Regions from separate parts of the Collimonas rhizosphaerae genome, predicted to be linked through region 1. Evidence: predicted binding sites of a transcription regulator. Region 1 holds the regulator's gene; each other region holds the start of a gene.
What was found. Region 1 encodes LexA, which represses DNA repair genes until DNA is damaged. Its sites were predicted from a motif close to ACTGTATNNNNATACAGT; they were not measured.

Region 1 (6,204 bases):
ACGATGCCGCCCGATTCGCTGATCAGCAGGGAGCCTGCAGCGATATCCCAAGGTTTCAGGCCTTTTTCAAAGAAACCGTCAAGGCGGCCTGCTGCGACGTACGCCAGGTCGAGGGCGGCGGCGCCCGGACGGCGCAGGCCGGCACAGCTTTGCGTCATGATGCGGAACATTTTCATGTATTCATCCATGGCCGGGCCTTCTGTTTCGCGGAAAGGAAAGCCGGTGCCGATCAGGGCGTCGGCGATCTTGTCGCGCTTGCCGACGCGGATCCGCTTGTCGTTCAGGTAGGCGCCGGAACCCTTGGTGGCTGTGAACAAATCGTTGCGAGTCGGGTCGTACACGACTGCCTGGGTGATCTGGCCGCGGTGCTGCAGCGCGATCGAGACGCAGTATTGCGGGAAACCATGGATGAAATTGGTGGTGCCGTCGAGCGGATCGATGATCCAGACGTTTTCATTATCGTCATGCAGGTTGGCGGAGGCGCCAGATTCCTCGGCCAGGATGGCGTGGTCCGGATAGGCATTCTTCAGTACATCAATGATCGCCGCTTCAGCAGCCTGGTCGACTTCGGTGACAAAGTCGTTATGCTGCTTTTTGGTGACTTTCAGCAAATCGAGGTCGAAAGAGGCGCGCGAGATGACCTTGGCGCCATTGCGGGCGGCCTTGATGGCCGTATTGAGCATTGGATGCATGATAGTGTTCCGTTAAAATGGCGGCACTGTGCCAACCGGGAACAGAACCACCTATATGATGAATAATAATGAACGATGCGGATGTTTCAGTGAATATTTCGAAAAATAAGCAACTTTTAGTCGAAGAAATCCGCGTAATGGCGCTATTTTAAATGAACCCGGCAAAAATCAACACGTCTCTTTTCAATCGGCTGCGCTTTGTGCTGGTTGAAACCAGCAGTCCCGGCAATGTCGGTGCTGCTGCACGCGCTATCAAAACCATGGGATTTTCCGAGCTGGTCCTGGTCAATCCGCGTTTCCCCGATGTGTTGCAGCGTGAGGAAGCGGTCGCGTTTGCCAGCGGCGCGCAGGACGTCCTGGCGGCGGCGCGGATTGTCGATAGCCTGGAGCAGGCCCTGGAAGGCTGCAACTTCGCTGCTGCCCTGAGTGCCCGCTTGCGAGAATTTTCCCCGCCCTTGATGGCGCCGCGCGCCTTGGCGGCACAACTGGCCGGCGATGCCAGCCTGAATGCGGCGGTCATCTTCGGCAGCGAACGTTACGGGCTGCCTAACGAGATTGTCGAAAAATGCAATGTGCTGCTGAATATTCCGGCGAATCCCGAGTATTCATCGCTGAACCTGGCGCAGGCAGTGCAGGTGCTGGCGTATGAATGCCGGGTTGCAGCCAGCGAGGATGTGTCGCCGGCAAGCAGCGGAGAGATCGGTTTCCAGGGTAATGCTGCCAGCCTGACCGACATCGACGGCATGTTCGCCCATCTTGAACAAGCCTTGATAGAGATCGAATTCCTTGATCCGGCCAGCCCGAAAAAGCTGATGCCGCGCCTGAAGCGGCTGTTCTCGCGCACCCAGCTGGAAACCGAGGAGGTCAATATTTTGCGCGGCATCGCCAGCCAGATACTGACCAAACGGCGCCGCCTTGATCGTTCCTGATTAATTCCAGCTACGCAATAGTCCGACCGCCAGGCCCTCCAGGGCGAAATCCTCTTGGCTGGATGTCACGATGATCGGCTCGAAATCAGGATTTTCCGGCAGCAGCTGGATAGTGGAGCCGATTTTCTGGTAACGCTTGACGGTGACGTCGTCGCCCAGGCGGGCCACCACGATCTGGCCATTCCTGGCACTGTCGGCTTTCTTGACCGCGAGCAGGTCGCCGTCCAGGATGCCGGCGTCGCGCATCGACATCCCGCGCACCTTCAGCAGGTAATCCGGTTTGGCGCTGAACAGGGCGGGGTCGACGTTGTAGCTGGCCTGGATATGTTCCTGCGCCAGGATCGGCGAGCCTGCGGCGACCCGTCCGACCAGCGGCAGGCTGAGCTGCATCAGGGCCGGGTGCGGCAAGGCCAGCTGCGTGCCCTGGCTGCGGCTGGCGCTTTCGGTCAGCCGGATCCCGCGCGAGGTGCCGGCCGAGATCACGATGGCGCCCTTGCGCGCCAGCGCCTGCAGATGTTCTTCTGCCGCATTGGCTGAGCGAAAGCCGAGTTCGGTTGCTATTTCGGCGCGCGTCGGCGGGAAGCCGGTGTTTTCGATGGCGTCCTTGATCAGATCGAGGATTTGCTGCTGACGTGCGGTCAATTTGATCATGGCGTATTTTGGTGTAAAAAAATGGTGTGGGAGTGCTTGGAAAAGCGGTAAAGAAACAGCAAAGGCAGCGCTGGTGCGCCCAATCGATGCTGTGCATAACAACAGTCTGTATTTTTGTACAGTATTTGTGCAAATGCAAGACAATTTGATGCGATTTGACCACTCTTTAGCTATTTACTTACATCCCGGCGAGGGCCCGGGTCTGAAATCATTGAGTTTTGTTGCAATTGCTAGTACTATTGCTGGTTTTCCTCTTCCCACACTCGTCTTGACGCCGAGGTGGGCGATTTTTCAATCCGTCCAAAAGGAGCTTACATGCGTCATTATGAAATCGTATTTATCGTCCATCCAGATCAAAGCGAGCAAGTGCCTGCGATGATCGAGCGCTACAAAGGCATCGTCACTACACGTGGCGGCACTGTGCATCGCGTGGAAGACTGGGGCCGCCGCCAACTGGCATACCTGATCCAGAAACTGGCTAAAGCACATTACGTCTGCCTCAACATCGAGTGCGACAGCGAAACCCTGGCTGAAATCGAAACCGGCTTCAAGTTCAATGATGCAGTGCTGCGTCATCTGACCGTCAAGCTGAAGAAGGCTGAAACCGGTCCTTCGCCGATGATGAAGGCTGTGCAGAAGGAAGATGCTGCCAAGAGCCATCGCACCGAAGCGCCGGCAGCCTAATACTAGCCGCCTACCAGCATTCATTACGTAGCCGACGAGTTCATCAGGAGTGGATCAACCCAATAATGTGTTTCAACTGGTTGCCGTAGTCGCCGAACGTGAAGTCATACGTTACACACCGGCAGGCATCCCGATCGTATCTGCGATATTGCAGCACCGCTCGGAACCGATTGAAGCAGGCATCAAGCGTCTGATCGAATTCGAAATTGCCGCGCTAGCCGTCGGCGAGATTTCGGGAAGATTCAGCAAGGCGCAACTGGGCGAGACATTCTGGTTTACGGGATTCATGGCACGCAAGAGCCGCAACGGTAGAAGCCTGGTATTTCACATCACGGATTTCGCTGCAACCGCGATTGCAGATGAATCAATTAGTCAAAATTTAAAGTCTAAAATTTAGATACAGGAGCCAAAAATGGCATTCGGTAAAAAGTTCGATAAAAGCAAACTGAAAAACAAGCGTCAACAACAAAACCCGCTGTTCAAGCGCAAGAAATTCTGCCGTTTCACCGCTGCACACGTTGCCAGCGTTGACTACAAAGATATCGACACGCTGAAGGATTTTGTTCAGGAAAACGGCAAGATCATGCCAGCACGTCTGACCGGCACCAAGGCAATCTATCAACGTCAAGTGGACACCGCGATCAAGCGCGCGCGTTTCCTGGCGCTGCTGCCGTACACCGATCTGCACAACGCTTAATTGACGACTTGAAATAGGAGAAAAACATGCAAGTCATTCTGTTGGAAAAAGTCGTTAATCTCGGCAATCTGGGTGAAGTTGTTCGCGTCAAGGACGGTTACGCACGTAACTTCCTGATTCCGCAACGTATGGCACGTCGTGCTACAACTACTGCCATCGCTGAATTCGAAGCGAAGCGCGCCGACCTGGAAAAAGCTGCCGCCGCCAAGCTGGCTGCCGCTCAAGTCCAGGGCGAAAAACTGAACGGCCTGACCGTGCAGATTTCGCAAAAATCGGGTGTTGACGGCCGTCTGTTCGGTTCCGTGACCAACTTCGACATCGCTGAAGCGTTGACCAAGCAAGGTTTTGCAGTCGAAAAAGCTCAAGTTCGTTTGCCTGTCGGTCCTCTGAAGACCACCGGCGAGCACGCTGTTGCGGTTGCCCTGCATACCGACGTCGTAGTCGACATCGTTATCGCTGTGATCGGCGAGCACGTTTGATACGTTGCCTGAAATAGTTGTTGTAGTGTTAAAAAGCCGGGTTTTCCCGGCTTTTTTTATGTCCTTTTTCTGGACGCGATGGCAAGACCGATATCAGAAACGGGTATAATTCGCGCCATGAAAGCACCTTCCAAAGCACCGTCCGATCCGCAGTTAGACTCTCTCCGCGTACCACCCCATTCCATCGAAGCAGAACAATCCGTTTTAGGCGGACTGCTGCTGGATAACGCGGCCTGGGACAAGATCGCCGACTTTGTGAACGCCGACGATTTCTATCGGTACGACCACCGCATCATCTTCCAGCACATGGTCAAGCTGATCAACGGCAGCAAGCCTGCCGACGTAATCACTGTCTATGAATCGCTGAGCGGCACCGGCAAGGCTGAAGAGGTGGGCGGCCTGAGCTACCTTAACGCGCTGGCCCAGAATACGCCGTCCGCCGCCAATATCCGCCGCTACGCCGAGATCGTGCGCGACCGCGGCGTGCTGCGCAAATTGATCACCGTCGCCGACGAGATTTCCGGCCAGGCTTTCAGCCCGCAGGGCAAGGAAGTCAAGCAGATGCTGGACGAGGCCGAATCGAAGATCTTCGCGATCGCCGAGGAAGGCGCGCGCGGCGCCCAAGGGTTCCAGGAAATCCAGCCTTTGCTGACGCAAGTGGTGGAGCGCATCGACGAACTCTACAACCGCGACAACCAGAGCGACATCACCGGCGTCTCGACCGGCTTCATCGATCTCGACAAGATGACTTCCGGCCTGCAAAAGGGCGACCTGGTCATCGTCGCTGGACGGCCGTCGATGGGTAAGACTGCATTCTCTGTGAATATCGGCGAAAACGTCGCGCTCGACAGCGGTTTGCCGGTGGCGATCTTTTCGATGGAAATGGGCGGCACCCAGCTCGCCATGCGTATGCTGGGTTCGGTCGGCAAGCTCGACCAGCACCGCCTGCGCACAGGCCGCCTGAACGACGAAGACTGGCCGCGCCTGACGCATGCGATCCAGAAGATGAACGACGCCCAGCTGTTCATCGATGAAACCCCGGCCCTGAGTTCGATCGAGCTGCGCGCCCGCGCGCGCCGCCTGTCGCGCCAGTGCGGCACGCTGGGCCTGATCATCATCGATTACCTGCAGCTGATGTCAGCCAACAACGCCGGCGAGAATCGCGCGACCGAAATTTCTGAAATCTCGCGTAACCTGAAGGGCCTGGCGAAAGAGCTGCAGTGTCCGGTGATCGCGCTGTCGCAGCTGAACCGTTCGCTGGAACAGCGCCCCAACAAGCGCCCCGTGATGTCGGACTTGCGCGAATCCGGCGCTATCGAGCAGGATGCCGACGTCATCCTGTTCATCTACCGCGACGAGGTGTACAACCCCGATTCGCAAGAAAAGGGCACCGCCGAAATCATTATCGGCAAGCAGCGTAACGGCCCGATCGGCAGCGTCCGGCTGAGTTTCCTCGGCCAATACACTAAATTCGACAATTACGTTGGTAATCTGGATGCGCCGTACGGCGGCGACTGACCGCCGTTTCCATTTTTTGTTGCAGTAATGCGAAACAGGTAAAACCAGCTTAGCAACGTTTGGGCGAGCCTGATATATTTCAGTTTCGTGACATTTGTTTGCTTTAAATCAATATATTCGGCAAATAACAGTTAGTAAGTAGCGCAGTAAGTAGATTCAGCTTAACCCTCAGAAGAGAGAATAAACATGTTTGGACGATTGATGCCCACCGAGGGCAAATTCTTTGAGCTCTTTAACCAGCACGCAGAGTTATGCGTCAAGGGCGCCAAGGAAATGGTGGCGTTGATGACTAATTTCGACGATCTGGAAATCCGCGTGCACGCTATCGAAGGCATTGAGAAGCAGGCCGACCAGGTCACCCATCATGCAATCGACATGCTGCACAAGACTTTCATCACGCCTATCGATCGCGACGACATCCATCAGCTGATCACGCGCATGGATGACATCCTGGATTTGCTGGAAGACGCGGCGCAGACCATTTCCCTGTACGACATCAAGGCCATCACGCCGGAAGCCAAGCGCCTGGCCGAGCTGTGCCTGGGTTGCGCGGA
Region 2 (6,204 bases), on a different contig from region 1:
ATAGGCGTTCGGCAGAATTACTACGATTCATTGCGAAGGCAAAACGCAAATTTTCATTTGCCGAAATCGTTGTTTGTGGCTCTTCCATCCCGTCGTCGATAGGGGAGATTATCGCGGTCCAGCAAGAGTTGTTGCACCCCAGAGTTGAGCTTGCGATCTATCGGCTCGTGCATCAGCAACAGCCGCATCCAAATTTGTATTTGGGTGATTACACCGTCGTGAGTCCGTTGTACTCAGACATAGATATTCCGAAAGAGTCAATGCGAAACGTGACCGCGCCTAAAATTGCGTATTCGTTTGATAATACACACTACGTTACTCGCGGGGGATCATTGCAACGGCATGCAAGGGGTGCGCTTCAATATAATGATCTCGCTCAAGCCTTAATTGCAAAACCATTCTATCGAGGCGCGCCGTACTCTTTCGGAGATAATTTTTTACTGGAAAAAAGTAACTTCACGGGGAAACAGGTCACCCCAAGTAGTATCTTAAAGCCCACCATCAATGCGCATATGACTTATATGTGTCTTGATTTTCAAGTTTAGCTGATCTGGCAATAAGCTTTTCACCGATATTTTTCATAAGCTTCTCTTGTCCCAAATTCTCAGCAATGATTTGCGATAGGCATGCACGTGTAAGTTTGGAGATTTTTTCATCAGTGACGCTGATCGCGACCTCTGCTAGTTCAGATCGCCATAGGGTAAGAAGTGCTAGCTGCTTGTTGAAGCCGGGATTTTTCTTTGCTGAACGTGAGTGTGATAATTTGACCTCTTGGCCGGCACGCTTAGCAACTATGATTCCCCAATGTTCAGGCGCCAGCGCCAAGGCTTTAGCTAAATGATTTTCCGTTGTTACCAGTGTTACCTTGCCGAACACTAGGTCGTAAAATTTCCCCTGCGTCAAAATTCTTTGGATATTGTCGCCTTCACCTTTGATCTCGTAGCAATGAGGCTCAGAGTGAACTGTAACCACATCGGCAATAGCGTTGCCATTATGTACGCGTAACTCTTCAATGATGGCTTTGGGGGCTTGCGTTGACAGCTTCCGTATAAGCGAACGCCTGATGTCTTTATCGCCTAATGGCGAAGAAATCTCATCTATTGGATTCATGTTATTCCCGGCTTTCTTTCATTAAGGATGAATTGTAGCGGTTGGCAAACATCGTTGCATGTTTAACTGCTTGCACCGACATGACGTTGTCGTCGAAACGTCAATGTAGGCGGTGATATGTCTCGTAGATCATCGAAAACGCACAGGCAATCGCACTTGATTTGTCAAAATCCACCGGGTCATCATTTATCGGGTAGTTGAAAACCCCGGAATGCTTAATCAAGTTGATATAGGCCGGCTGCAGGTCGTCTGCACGATTCAACTCGACCAGAACTTCTCCTTCAATTGAATGGATCAATCGCCAAGTAAGGGGCAAGCCTGCCGTACGGTGGCGTGTGACTATCGTGGCAATGATGGGCTCTGCCCGGGCAATGACTGCATCAAATTCGCTCATATTGGTAAGGCGCATGGTGTTCCCCAAAGTGCAAAATATACTGTATGTATGTACAGTATATGCGCTTATCGGGTTTTTGCTAAGGTCATGGAAATAAAATTTATTGTGAAAAAATTAACCGTCAAGAAAGGCTTGGCTGGCGTCTGAATCCCCTGGCCGGAATTGCTTTAGGGGTTGATGCAAACTGGGAGTTGACAATCGGAGATACCGGAGAGAATGGGCGAAACCAGATTGTGACGATGGTAGGGAATATCTGGGGAGGCCGGGACTGGGGCAATCGAGAAGAGGACCGTACGAGCCTTCGAGTGACTAGGGCAGTGGCAGATGCACTTGTTGATGTCTAGGGCGATGAGGGACATCGCAGCAGCATCGGCGAAGCAGAGGCGACTTAAAACCAAAATGGATTGTCAATCCATGACAACATAACTTTTCCTTCGTCGGTGGATGGTGGCCAGCGACGAAGAGCGGACATTAAGTCATGTGTTCTTGTTGGGTAGTCTTGATTGTATATACCGAGAAAAAAGTCTACAAGCATTTTCTCCGACCCGGACCAACGCCAAGAAAGTCCCTCATCGTTTGGCATAACCATTTCTTCGCTGAGAACATGCCAACCTTTTTCAAATGGGACACGTTTTGCCAACGCGGTTGCATCCCACATTCTTCGAAGCGCTGTTGCACGACCAACTCCTCTCAGTTTTGGCAGGATTAATACTTCCATCTCTACAACAAATTCTTTTATGGCTTTTTCGGCTTTGCGCAAATAACTCTTTCCAAGTGGGATTTGATCACCAATTCTGTCGCCTCTAATATTTGGGCCTGCTTTGGATATATACAGTTCATTGACTAGCCCGGATGCATGAACATACAAGTCCCTAGTAGCTTTTATCTCCAAAAGTTGATTCAGAGGTCCTGAATTTATAGTTTTGTCACCGGCGTATAGAGTGACAACTTGTTTTACGAAATCTTGAAAGCGCCCATAGCTCCACTCGATAACGGTCTTCTCCGCCATAATTGCTATTACTCCGGCAGGAGATCCAGACTTGGCTAACATATCTAGAGACAGGCCTTTGTCTTTAATATGACCTGGATTTTGAAGTAAATATTCTTGAGCCAAATCAAACAAAAGAGCCTCGGCGATACTCATTAAGCCTATTAGATATGTTGCTTCGTGGAAGAGCTGTTGCGAGGCACTTAGTTCTACAGATTTGTTGACCGCCGAAAAATACGAGGAGCCGTCATCAAGCTGTTTTTTCACTTTTGAAAAATGCTCTCTTATTGACTGACCAAAACCTGATGTACGAGCGACAGTAAGTAAGTTCATTATGATTGGTCCTAGCTGGTTTCCGTAAGAGACGATAAAGTATATCAGTTTGGCAACTTTTAAGGCGAGGCAGAATGAGTAGGAAAACCCCCTTATCTCACCCTCGGCGATGGTCCTATCATCATCGTCATGACACCAATAATCACCGCCCAAGACATTCAAGCCATGGTCAGCCACTGGCTGAGTACGCCGCCTAACGGCTATCTCGGTTCGGATTACGGCGCTGATCCCCAGTCGCTACTGCAAAATCCCATGGCCGCCGGCATTGGCGACGCTTTCATCGGCGAGATGCGCGAAGATGTGCCTGTGCTGGATGTGATGCCGGCTGACGCCGTGAATGTCTTCTATGTGGACGCGCTACCGGATCGCCTTGAGCTGATTGTCGACGTGGCCGGCTGGCAGGAGCTGGTGAGCTGACATGGCCATTCTAAAGAAGGCTTTGATCGGGTGGTCGTCAATTCGGTCTTGCAGTTCCCAGAACTAGCGGGGTTGTACCAGGTGGGCGATCCACACTTGCTATCCGCATATCCAGGACGCCCACGACCGGAGCGTCAAAGATTCCCTATTTTTTCGATGAGAAGGCCAGGTATCACATCGAACCGAAGGACAAAATGAAGGAAGAAGGCATACCGTCGCCTGACCTGTGGGATACCGTTTGCATGGCCTTCCTGGAAAATGCACACTACATTGGATCTGAAGACTATGACATTTGCCAATCCTGCGTCGACGCGGCGCGCAAAGCTGCAGAGGACGCTTTTGCTGAGGCATAGCGTAGGATCGTTTGAGATAGCCCAATGCCCATTCTTACTGCCTCAGCTAATCTCTATTTATTATTCCAAGTGTTCGCCAGAATGTCGGATGAACATACGCAAACGAATTCGGTTTGATCGAGCCTAAACTCGGCGCATCGTTATTGTGAAATGACCAATATGTGCCGCTTGTAGAATCAGGTTTGATACCGATCAAGCCTACCGTATAGAAGACTTGAAATACGGTTGTCAACACAGAATGCAACGTGCCTTTTCCATTTAATATAAAATCACTTGCGGACTGAATCACTGAGTCGTCGGAATCCAGATTGTGTGAAAATCGTGCGTAAAAAAATTCTTCAAACGCTTCTCGATTTATCGCAGCATATCTGAACGTGTAAGGCCGTCCCTGTAATAGTGTTGCATAATCACTGAGGAACGGATAAGTCCCTCCCCACTCCTCCTGCAGAGAAATCATTCTCTTGCCGGAATACTCGCCCTCTGCTGTAGAAACGATTTGAGCAGTTACAGAGTTTCGATTTTCAGCATGATCAAGGCACAAGTTGACGAACAAGATTGCATCTCGTGGCCGCAGAAAAGTTCGGTCAACTAGGTATTCGAAAAAAGTAATTTTCCCTATTTGACGAGGAAAAAGCTCCTTCAGCTTAACGGGTCTTGTAGTGTATCGCTGCCGAACTAGCTTCTCTATTCGTCGATCAAGCAACTCCTCCAATTGGGGCCTCGACCATCTAAGTTTTAGATAAAGCGATTCATATTTTTCTTCCTGGAACCCGGCATCCTTTGTTTTTGATATCACTCGATTTAACAGGTCGACCCGCAATGCGATCACAATCTTTACATGCGTCAATTTCAAAAAAGAGCGAACAGTTTCGATCAGTGACCGGATTAACTTGTATCGCAGTGACTCCTCTACCCAATGCTCGTCCAAACCATCGATCGTTATGAAATATTTTTGCTGAGGATCATTGAAGATGTCTTCAGAGAGCATTCTAGCTACGTCAGAAAGGGCCTTTATTTGAATCTGACTGACAACCTTCTTGCCTCGTTGGACTACTTCTCTTTTGTCTTCTTCGGTCAATTTCCGGCCGGCCGAGGCGTCTAGTTTCATTCCTCCGAAATCCGCGCCTATTGCGGCCTTTAGGTCGGTTTCAACTTTCGTAGTTAGCTCCTGCACGCGATATTCAGTTTCATTCCAAAATTTCTCACCCCATTCTCGGAGATAATTAATTGCTTGTTCTTTGGAATGGTCGCGGCGGAAAACCGAAGTCAAGCTGGCGAGGAAACTTTGCTTCTGGGCTTCATTATGGATTTTGAATTTATATTTGAGCAGCTCTACTGTAAGAACGTGCTTCCATAGAAGTTGGTAGAACAAGTCTAAGCTAACGCCCGCGGACTCGAAAAAATTAATGATGTCGGAATTTGCAATGTAACTTAGCGATAGATTCTGTGGGGGAACGTCAATGACGTGTTCTTCAACTTCCTTCAGCTTCCGAATCAAAGCGCTTTTTCCTGCGCCGGTCCTGCCAACGATTATTCTTTTGGCGTTTGTTGTGTCTTGCAAGACCGCTAGATCGCCGGTCTCAACAAAGCACTCCGAAAGATATGTGTCATCCGCCTCCGCATCGGCCGCGCCTACAGTGTCGTTCCTTTTAAAGCTAAAGTTGATCCCCGTGTCTCGTTCGTTCATGTTCGCCCCCGTTTTAATTGATGAATTATTGTGTGGCGTCTCCATAATACTAAGTTAATTTTCCGGAAAGCATCTTTTTTGATCGATGTTGATAATGCAACAAAAAATAGTCGCGTAAGGGATTAGCTTGTTGCAAATGTGAAAGTTACTTAAAGATAATATGTTATGCTTAGTTTAACTCTTGATAATGAACAAGCGCGAAAATGACAGTCGCTATACCAAAGTGGAATGCACAGGGAGTTGTGCCGCCGATTGATCCGGCGGACCCTACGTCCTTCAATCGATCACCGTATGAGGTCTCCCTGGTTGACCTGATAAAAACATATGGCACGTCCCCGGAGCGTCGGGCAATCCTAAAAGGATTCCTCGCGTATCGCGCTGCACTGCATGCTCTTGGGCTCGTTGAAGGTTTTCAGTGGATTAATGGTAGTTTTTCCGAAGATGTCGAAAAGCTTGAAGATCGGCATCCAAAGGACATCGATGTCGTCTCACATTTTGACAAATCCTCCCATATTGATTTGTCGGCCACTGGTGATTTGTTTGCGCACGACATTGTGAAAAACACATATCGTGTTGACGCGTATACTATGGAGTTGGAAGCGCTCTTACCTCGGGAAGTCGTTTTCTGGTCTGCTTATTGGTATAGCATGTGGTCGCATAGGCGTAATCAAAATTGGAAAGGATTTCTGCAAGTTGATTTGGCACCGGCAGAGGATGGTGAAGCTGCCGAATATCTCCGTCAATTCGATGTTCCGCAGGGGGCAACGTCATGAACAATACGGAACGCTCGCACTTGTTGGCTGAGCAGAAGTTTCTGCAAGAGCGATTAGCGAAGATACCCGGTAGTGCCCGGTTGATGCGCATGAGCACAGAATCGCGAATCAGCACCATTGCGGGAAAGCTGGCGCTTGCAGTGGATGAG
Region 3 (6,204 bases), on a different contig from region 1:
TTGCGTGATAGACGTTGACGTCGTCCCGGCCTTGCACTTTCAGGGTGCTGGCGTCGCCGCCGATGTTGACGGCATACCCGCCGCCGCCCTGGGTCTTGCGGCAAATCGAACAATAGCAGCGCTGGTAAGGGTAGGGCGTGTCGCTTTCCAGGCTGAAGCGGACTGCGCCGCAATGGCAGGATCCCTTGAGCTTCATGGTTCTCTCCTCGTTGTCGCTGCCGCCAGTATCGCCGATCCCGGCATCCAGGATGTGTTAAGCACCGAACATACAGGGCAGCTGTTGAAGCGCATCATGCTTCCTTTTTTCATCCCCCTCATCGCAGATCTCGCCGCCCGAGCGGCTGCTGGCGCCGGCCTCGCCGGCCGGACAGTAGCCTGGACTCGAGCGCGTGAACGTCGATGGCGGTATAGTTAAACGAACTTAAGTTAACCCGACTCAAGGCTGACGGATCAAGGAAATTGTCATGGCGCTGGACCGTACTTACATGATTGAAACAACGAATGCGTTGTTTACGCTAGTCATCACCGAAGCCGGCGATGGCGGCTCTTATAAGGCGACGTATGTCGGGACCCGGCAAAAAGTCGAGCTGCCCTGGGTGGATAATCCCGGGCTGGGGCAGAAAGACCTTGACGGCGAAGCGACAGACGTCGATTTTGACGCGCTCATCGCGACTTGCCACCGCCAGATCGCGGAACGCGGGGGCGAGATACTCGGCATCCAGGATATTTCCGTCATCGACGAACGCCCCCGCAGAGACTGGGGAGCCAGCCGTTGACAATCCGGCCGCCGTCCGAAAACAGTATTACCTTCCATCAGCAATGATTATTTGACAGCAGCCGGCGCCGGCAAGCCCGGCCTTGTCCGCAAAAAAACTTGCGAAATCGCTCCTGATGGAGAATTATTTAAGCTCCGATCCGTCTCACTCCCAATGACACTGTCAAGGCCTGGCGCAGCAGAACCGGGCCGGTCGGCGCACGCCGCCGTTTTGCGAGGGTAGTTCATTCATCGCCTGGATAGACAAGGAGATTTTCATGCGGCCCGTCAGTACCTACATCATTGAAACCGACAATGCGCTTTTCACGCTGGTGGTCACGGAAACGGATGAAGGCGGTCCATACAGCGCCTCGTATATCGGGACCAGCCCGAAATTTGAACAGACCGAGATCGACGATGACGATGGCGGCCCGGCACAGGAGGACCTGGAGGGTGAAATGGAGGACGCGGATTTCGATGCGCTGCTGGCAGCCTGCCACCGGGAGATCGTCGAGCGCGGCGGCGAGATCGTCAGCATCGAAGATATATCTGACGACGATGATGAGGAACGCTAGCATTTCACGCGGGAACATCGGGTTTTTGCGACGGAGCGCGGCTTCCCCCTGGCCGAAAGCGGAAATCCTTCAGGGTTGATATATACTGCAGCATAACTGTATATCCATACAGTCAACCATCTTCAATTTTGCCTGGCGCTCTTCGCAATGCGCAGAGCTGCGGCGGCCGCAACATGATCAGAGTGCTGGAAAACCGTTTTTATTATCTCGACAATTTCCTTGCCATGGTGGCATCGGTGCGCGCCCGCTATCGGCATCTGCTGGATGGCGAGGAACAGGCTTTCGTCGACGGTTTCGAAGCATTGCCGCTGGCCTCGCGCGCACTGCTGGTGCGGATGGTGATGCGCAAGGGCGAGCTGTTTCGCCTGGGCCGGCTGCGCTACGACGAAATCGGCTGCCCGCGCAGCGCCGCAGTGCCCCTGGTCGCCGCCGGCTGGCTGGACGGAGAGCCGGCCATCGATATCGGACAACTGTGCGGCCTGCTGACGAAGACCGAGCTCGCGGAAATATTTCCGCTGCTGCCGCGCAGCGCGCGCAAGGCAGAGCAGCTGGAAATCCTGCGCGGCGAGCATGGCGACGCGGTGCGCACGCTGGCCGGCTGGGGTATCGACGACCAGCTGTTGCAGCTGCGCATTGCGCCGCTGTGCGACCGGCTGCGGCTGATGTTCTTCGGCAACCTGCACCAGGACTGGTCGGAATTCGTGCTGTCGGAACTGGGGATTTTCCGGTACGAACAGGTCGATTTGTCGCTTGCGCAAGGTTTCAGCAGCAGGCAAGACATCGACGATTACCTGCACCTGCACGCCTGCCGCGAACGGTTCCGCAACGGCGCAGCGCCGGCAGCCGTACTGGCTGACGTTCCCGAGGTGCCTTATCCGAACGACTGGCTGGAACAGCGCCGCAGCAAGCTGCTGTTCCAGGTCGCCCAGCACTACGAACGCAGCGCAGAACTGCCGGCCGCGCTACGGCTTTATGCTGAATGTGCTTGGCCGGGGGCGCGCCTGCGTGCGATCCGGGTGCTGGAACGCTGCGGCCAGCCCGATGCGGCTTTCGCACTGGCGCAGCAGGCCGAGCGGCAGCCGGAAAGCGAAGCTGAAAAACAGCAGCTGCTGCGCGTCATGCCGCGTTTGCGGCGGCAGCTGGGCCACGGCAAGATGCCGCAGGCCGCTGCCGCGGCTATCGTCCGCCAGGATATGGCGTTGCCGCGGGCCGAGCCCGGCATCCCGGTCGAAACCGTGCTTGCCAGCCATCTGTCGCGCCCCGATGCGCCCGTCGTCTACGTCGAAAACACGCTGATCAATTCACTGTTCGGCCTGCTGTTCTGGGATGCCATCTTTGCACCGCTGCCGGGCGCGTTCTTCCATCCGTTCCAGAGCGGCCCCGCGGACCTGCACAGCGCCGATTTCCAGCAACGCCGTGCTGCGCTGTTCGAGGCCGGTTTCGCCCAGTTCGGCAGCGGCGGCTATAAGCAGGCCATCTGGCGCAATTTCCGCGCCAAGGCCGGCATCCAGTCGCCGTTCGTGTTCTGGGAGTCCATCGACGAAGCGCTGCTGGCAATGGCGCTGGATTGCCTGCCACCGCTGCACCTGCGCAAATGTTTCGAGCGCATCCTGCAGGATATCAAGACCAACCGTTCCGGCTTGCCGGACCTGATCCAGTTCTGGCCGGCGGAAAAACGCTACCAGATGATCGAAGTCAAAGGCCCGGGCGACCGCCTGCAGGACAACCAGGTCCGCTGGCTGCACTATTTTGCCGAACACGGCATCCCGGTCGCCGTCTGTTACGTGCAATGGGCAGGGGAGTGCGCGTGAACCAGGCCGCATACGTAATCGCCGTCCGCGCCCTATGCGAGTTCACGGCCAAGCAGGGCGACCTTGACCTGCGCTTCACGCCGGCGCCGACTGCGCTGGAAGGCATCGCGGGCCACGCCATGGTGGCGTCACGCCGCGATGCCGCTTATGAAAAGGAAGTCAGCCTGAGCGGCCGCTACGGGCCGCTGCTGGTGCGCGGCCGCGCCGACGGCTACGATCCGGCCTTGAACCGGCTGGAAGAAATCAAGACCTTCCGCGGCAGCCTGGAGCGCATGCCGGACAACCACCGCCACCTGCACTGGGCGCAGGTGCGGATTTATGGCCACTTGCTGTGCCAGGCGCGCAACCTGCCCGGACTGCAGCTGGCGCTGGTGTACTACGACATCGGCAAACAGCAGGAAACCCTGCTGACCGAACATGCGACTGCCGCTTGCCTGCAACAGTTTTTCGAAGAGCAGTGCAGCCGCTTCCTGGCCTGGGCCGAACAGGAGATGGCGCATCGCGCCGCACGCGACGCCCAACTCACCGCCTTGCGCTTTCCGCACGCCGATTTCCGTCCCGGCCAGCGGATCCTGGCGGAAGCAGTGTATAAGGGCGCCAGCAGCGGCCGTTGCCTGCTGGCGCAGGCGCCGACCGGCATCGGCAAGACGATCGGCAGCCTGTTCCCTTTGCTCAAGGCGACTCCTGGCCAGGCGTTGGACAAAATATTTTTTCTTTCAGCCAAGACGCCAGGGCGCGCGCTGGCGCTGGAAGCGACGGCGCGCATCAAGCAAAGCGCGGCGGGATTGCCGTTGCGCGTACTGGAGCTGGTCGCGCGCGACAAGGCGTGCGAACATCCCGACAAAGCCTGCCATGGCGACTCCTGTCCGTTGGCGCAAGGGTTTTACGACCGCCTGCCGCAGGCGCGCAGCGCTGCCATCGTCAGCGGTGCGATGGACAAGGAGGGCTTGCGCCAGGTCGCCGCCGCACATCGCGTCTGTCCCTATTACCTGAGCCAGGAGCTGGTGCGCTGGTCGGACGTGATCGTCGGCGACTACAACTATTATTTCGACCTGAGCGCCATGCTGTACGGCCTGGCTAGCGCCAACCAGTGGCGGGTCGGCGTGCTGGTCGACGAAGCGCACAACATGATCGAGCGGGCGCGCAAGATGTATTCCGCCGAGATGGAACAAGCCGGCTTCAAAGCCGTGCGGCAAGCGGCGCCGCCGGCGCTCAAGCGCGCGCTGGACCGCGTCAACCGTCAATGGAATGCGCTGTACAAGGAGCAGGAAGCTGAATACCAGCGCTACGAAGACCTGCCGGACGGCTTCATCCAGGCGCTGCAGCAGGCCGTGGCCGATATCACCGACTACATGGTCGATCATCCGGCCGCCCTCGACAGCGACCTGCAGCGCTTCTATTTCGACGCCATGCACTTCACCCGCATCGCCGAGCTGTTCGATAGCCACTCGCTGTTCGACATCACCCGGCGCGGCGCCCATGGCGCGACGCTGTGCCTGCGCAATATCGTGCCGGCAAGCTTCCTGGCGCCGCGCTTTGCCGCTGCGCATTCGGCCACGCTGTTTTCCGCCACGCTCAACCCTTGGCATTTTTACAGCAAGATACTGGGCATGCCCGACAACACCGCCTGGCTCGACGTGCCGTCGCCGTTTACCGCCGACCAGCTGTCAGTGCAGCTGGTCGCCGGGATTTCGACCCGTTTCCAGCATCGCGAGCGGTCGCTGGCGCCGATCGTGGACCTGGTCGCCAGGCAATACCGGGAGCAGCCGGGCAACTACCTGACGTTTTTCAGCAGCTACGACTACCTGGAGAAAGTCGCCGCCATGTTCGCTGCGCGCTATCCCGATATCCCTTTGTGGCAGCAGGCGCGCCGCATGGATGAGCGGGAAAGGGAGCAGTTCCTGGCGCGGTTTACCGATACCTCGCAAGGCGTCGGTTTCGCGGTGCTCGGCGGCGCGTTTGCGGAGGGCATCGATTTGCCCGGCGCACGCCTGATCGGCGCGTTCATCGCGACCCTGGGGCTGCCGCAGGTCAATCCGGTCAATGAACAGATCATGTTGCAGATGGAGCGCACTTTCGGCCAGGGCTACGACTGCACCTACCTGTATCCCGGGTTGCAGAAAGTGGTGCAGGCCGCGGGCAGGGTGATCCGCACCGAGCGGGACCGCGGCGTGGTGTACCTGATCGACGACCGTTTTGCGCGGCAGAAAGTCAGGCAGCTGCTGCCCGCATGGTGGCAGCTCGGCAGCTGAGCTGCCGAGCTGGCGCAGGCATCAGGCAAACAGCAGGCGGTCGGTGCAATGGGAATCGTTGGGATCGAAATAGGGGCGGGCCCAGCTGTCGCTGGTGGACAGGAACCAGCCGACGGCAAGCGCGGCCTGCTGTTTCGAGGCCGGCACCGGTTCATTGGCCGCCGCCGGCGCGACGGCCGCCATCCGGTTCAGGAACTGGAAATGATCGACCAATCCCACCGCTTCGATGGCGAACACCGTTGCGACGTCGCCGTCATGGATCGCCAGCAGGTTGTCGCCGTTGGCCTGTTCCCCGCCAAGGGCAAGATTGGATGAGCCGCAGTACACAACCGGGCTGTCGCCGCTGAAACCGCATACGACGAATTTATGATGGATCTGGTGGCCGATGCCGCTGATCGAGCGTACTTGGTCAAACGGCGGCGGCAGTATCGATTTGCCCGGCTTGCCGGTCACCAGCACGCCGGTTTTCTTGCCCGGCGCATACAGGGAAATACCGGTGTTGCTATCCGAAATGCCATAGCTGAAGACATTGCTGTCGGCGTGCAAATCCTTCAGCGCGGCATAGACCGGGCTGGTGCCGTTGTCGATCTCCATGACGGCAAACAGTACGCTGCCGTTCTTGGCGGGCTTGGTTTGTTCCTGCTGGATGCGGGCGGCGATGTCGCCAAGGTTCTTGGCGACGAATTCTGCCGTATGGGGCGCGAAGGTGATATCGGCGCGCGGCGAAATACCTTCGGGAATCGAGAACGTTGTGGAGGAAAACGGCGATTGCAGGTAGGCGCCGAGCTTGACGCCGCCTTGCCATACGGTCT

Region 2: the regulator LexA is predicted to act here: its motif matches at 1,544-1,561, upstream of V8G57_RS02595 (DUF2471 family protein).
Region 3: the regulator LexA is predicted to act here: its motif matches at 1,425-1,442, upstream of V8G57_RS25425 (VRR-NUC domain-containing protein).

Annotation. Positions count from the first base shown of each region.
Region 1 is NZ_JBANDC010000003.1:187,297-193,500, reverse strand. It holds gene V8G57_RS05390 (inositol monophosphatase family protein) at 1-692, opposite strand, end outside; gene V8G57_RS05385 (RNA methyltransferase) at 845-1,621, shown strand; gene lexA (transcriptional repressor LexA) at 1,622-2,272, opposite strand; gene rpsF (30S ribosomal protein S6) at 2,588-2,956, shown strand; gene priB (primosomal replication protein N) at 3,006-3,353, shown strand; gene rpsR (30S ribosomal protein S18) at 3,369-3,653, shown strand; gene rplI (50S ribosomal protein L9) at 3,680-4,132, shown strand; gene V8G57_RS05355 (replicative DNA helicase) at 4,250-5,650, shown strand; gene V8G57_RS05350 (DUF47 domain-containing protein) at 5,837-6,204, shown strand, end outside.
Region 2 is NZ_JBANDC010000002.1:21,318-27,521, reverse strand. It holds gene V8G57_RS02605 (beta family protein) at 1-545, shown strand, start outside; gene V8G57_RS02600 (sce7726 family protein) at 502-1,110, opposite strand; gene V8G57_RS02595 (DUF2471 family protein) at 1,211-1,519, opposite strand; gene V8G57_RS02590 (hypothetical protein) at 1,893-2,825, opposite strand; gene V8G57_RS02585 (hypothetical protein) at 2,955-3,242, shown strand; gene V8G57_RS02580 (P-loop ATPase, Sll1717 family) at 3,642-5,282, opposite strand; gene V8G57_RS02575 (DUF6932 family protein) at 5,486-6,055, shown strand; gene V8G57_RS02570 (hypothetical protein) at 6,052-6,204, shown strand, end outside.
Region 3 is NZ_JBANDC010000031.1:19,265-25,468, reverse strand. It holds gene V8G57_RS25440 (GFA family protein) at 1-196, opposite strand, end outside; gene V8G57_RS25435 (hypothetical protein) at 465-776, shown strand; gene V8G57_RS25430 (hypothetical protein) at 1,033-1,329, shown strand; gene V8G57_RS25425 (VRR-NUC domain-containing protein) at 1,503-3,140, shown strand; gene V8G57_RS25420 (helicase C-terminal domain-containing protein) at 3,119-5,392, shown strand; gene V8G57_RS25415 (phospholipase D-like domain-containing protein) at 5,414-6,204, opposite strand, start outside.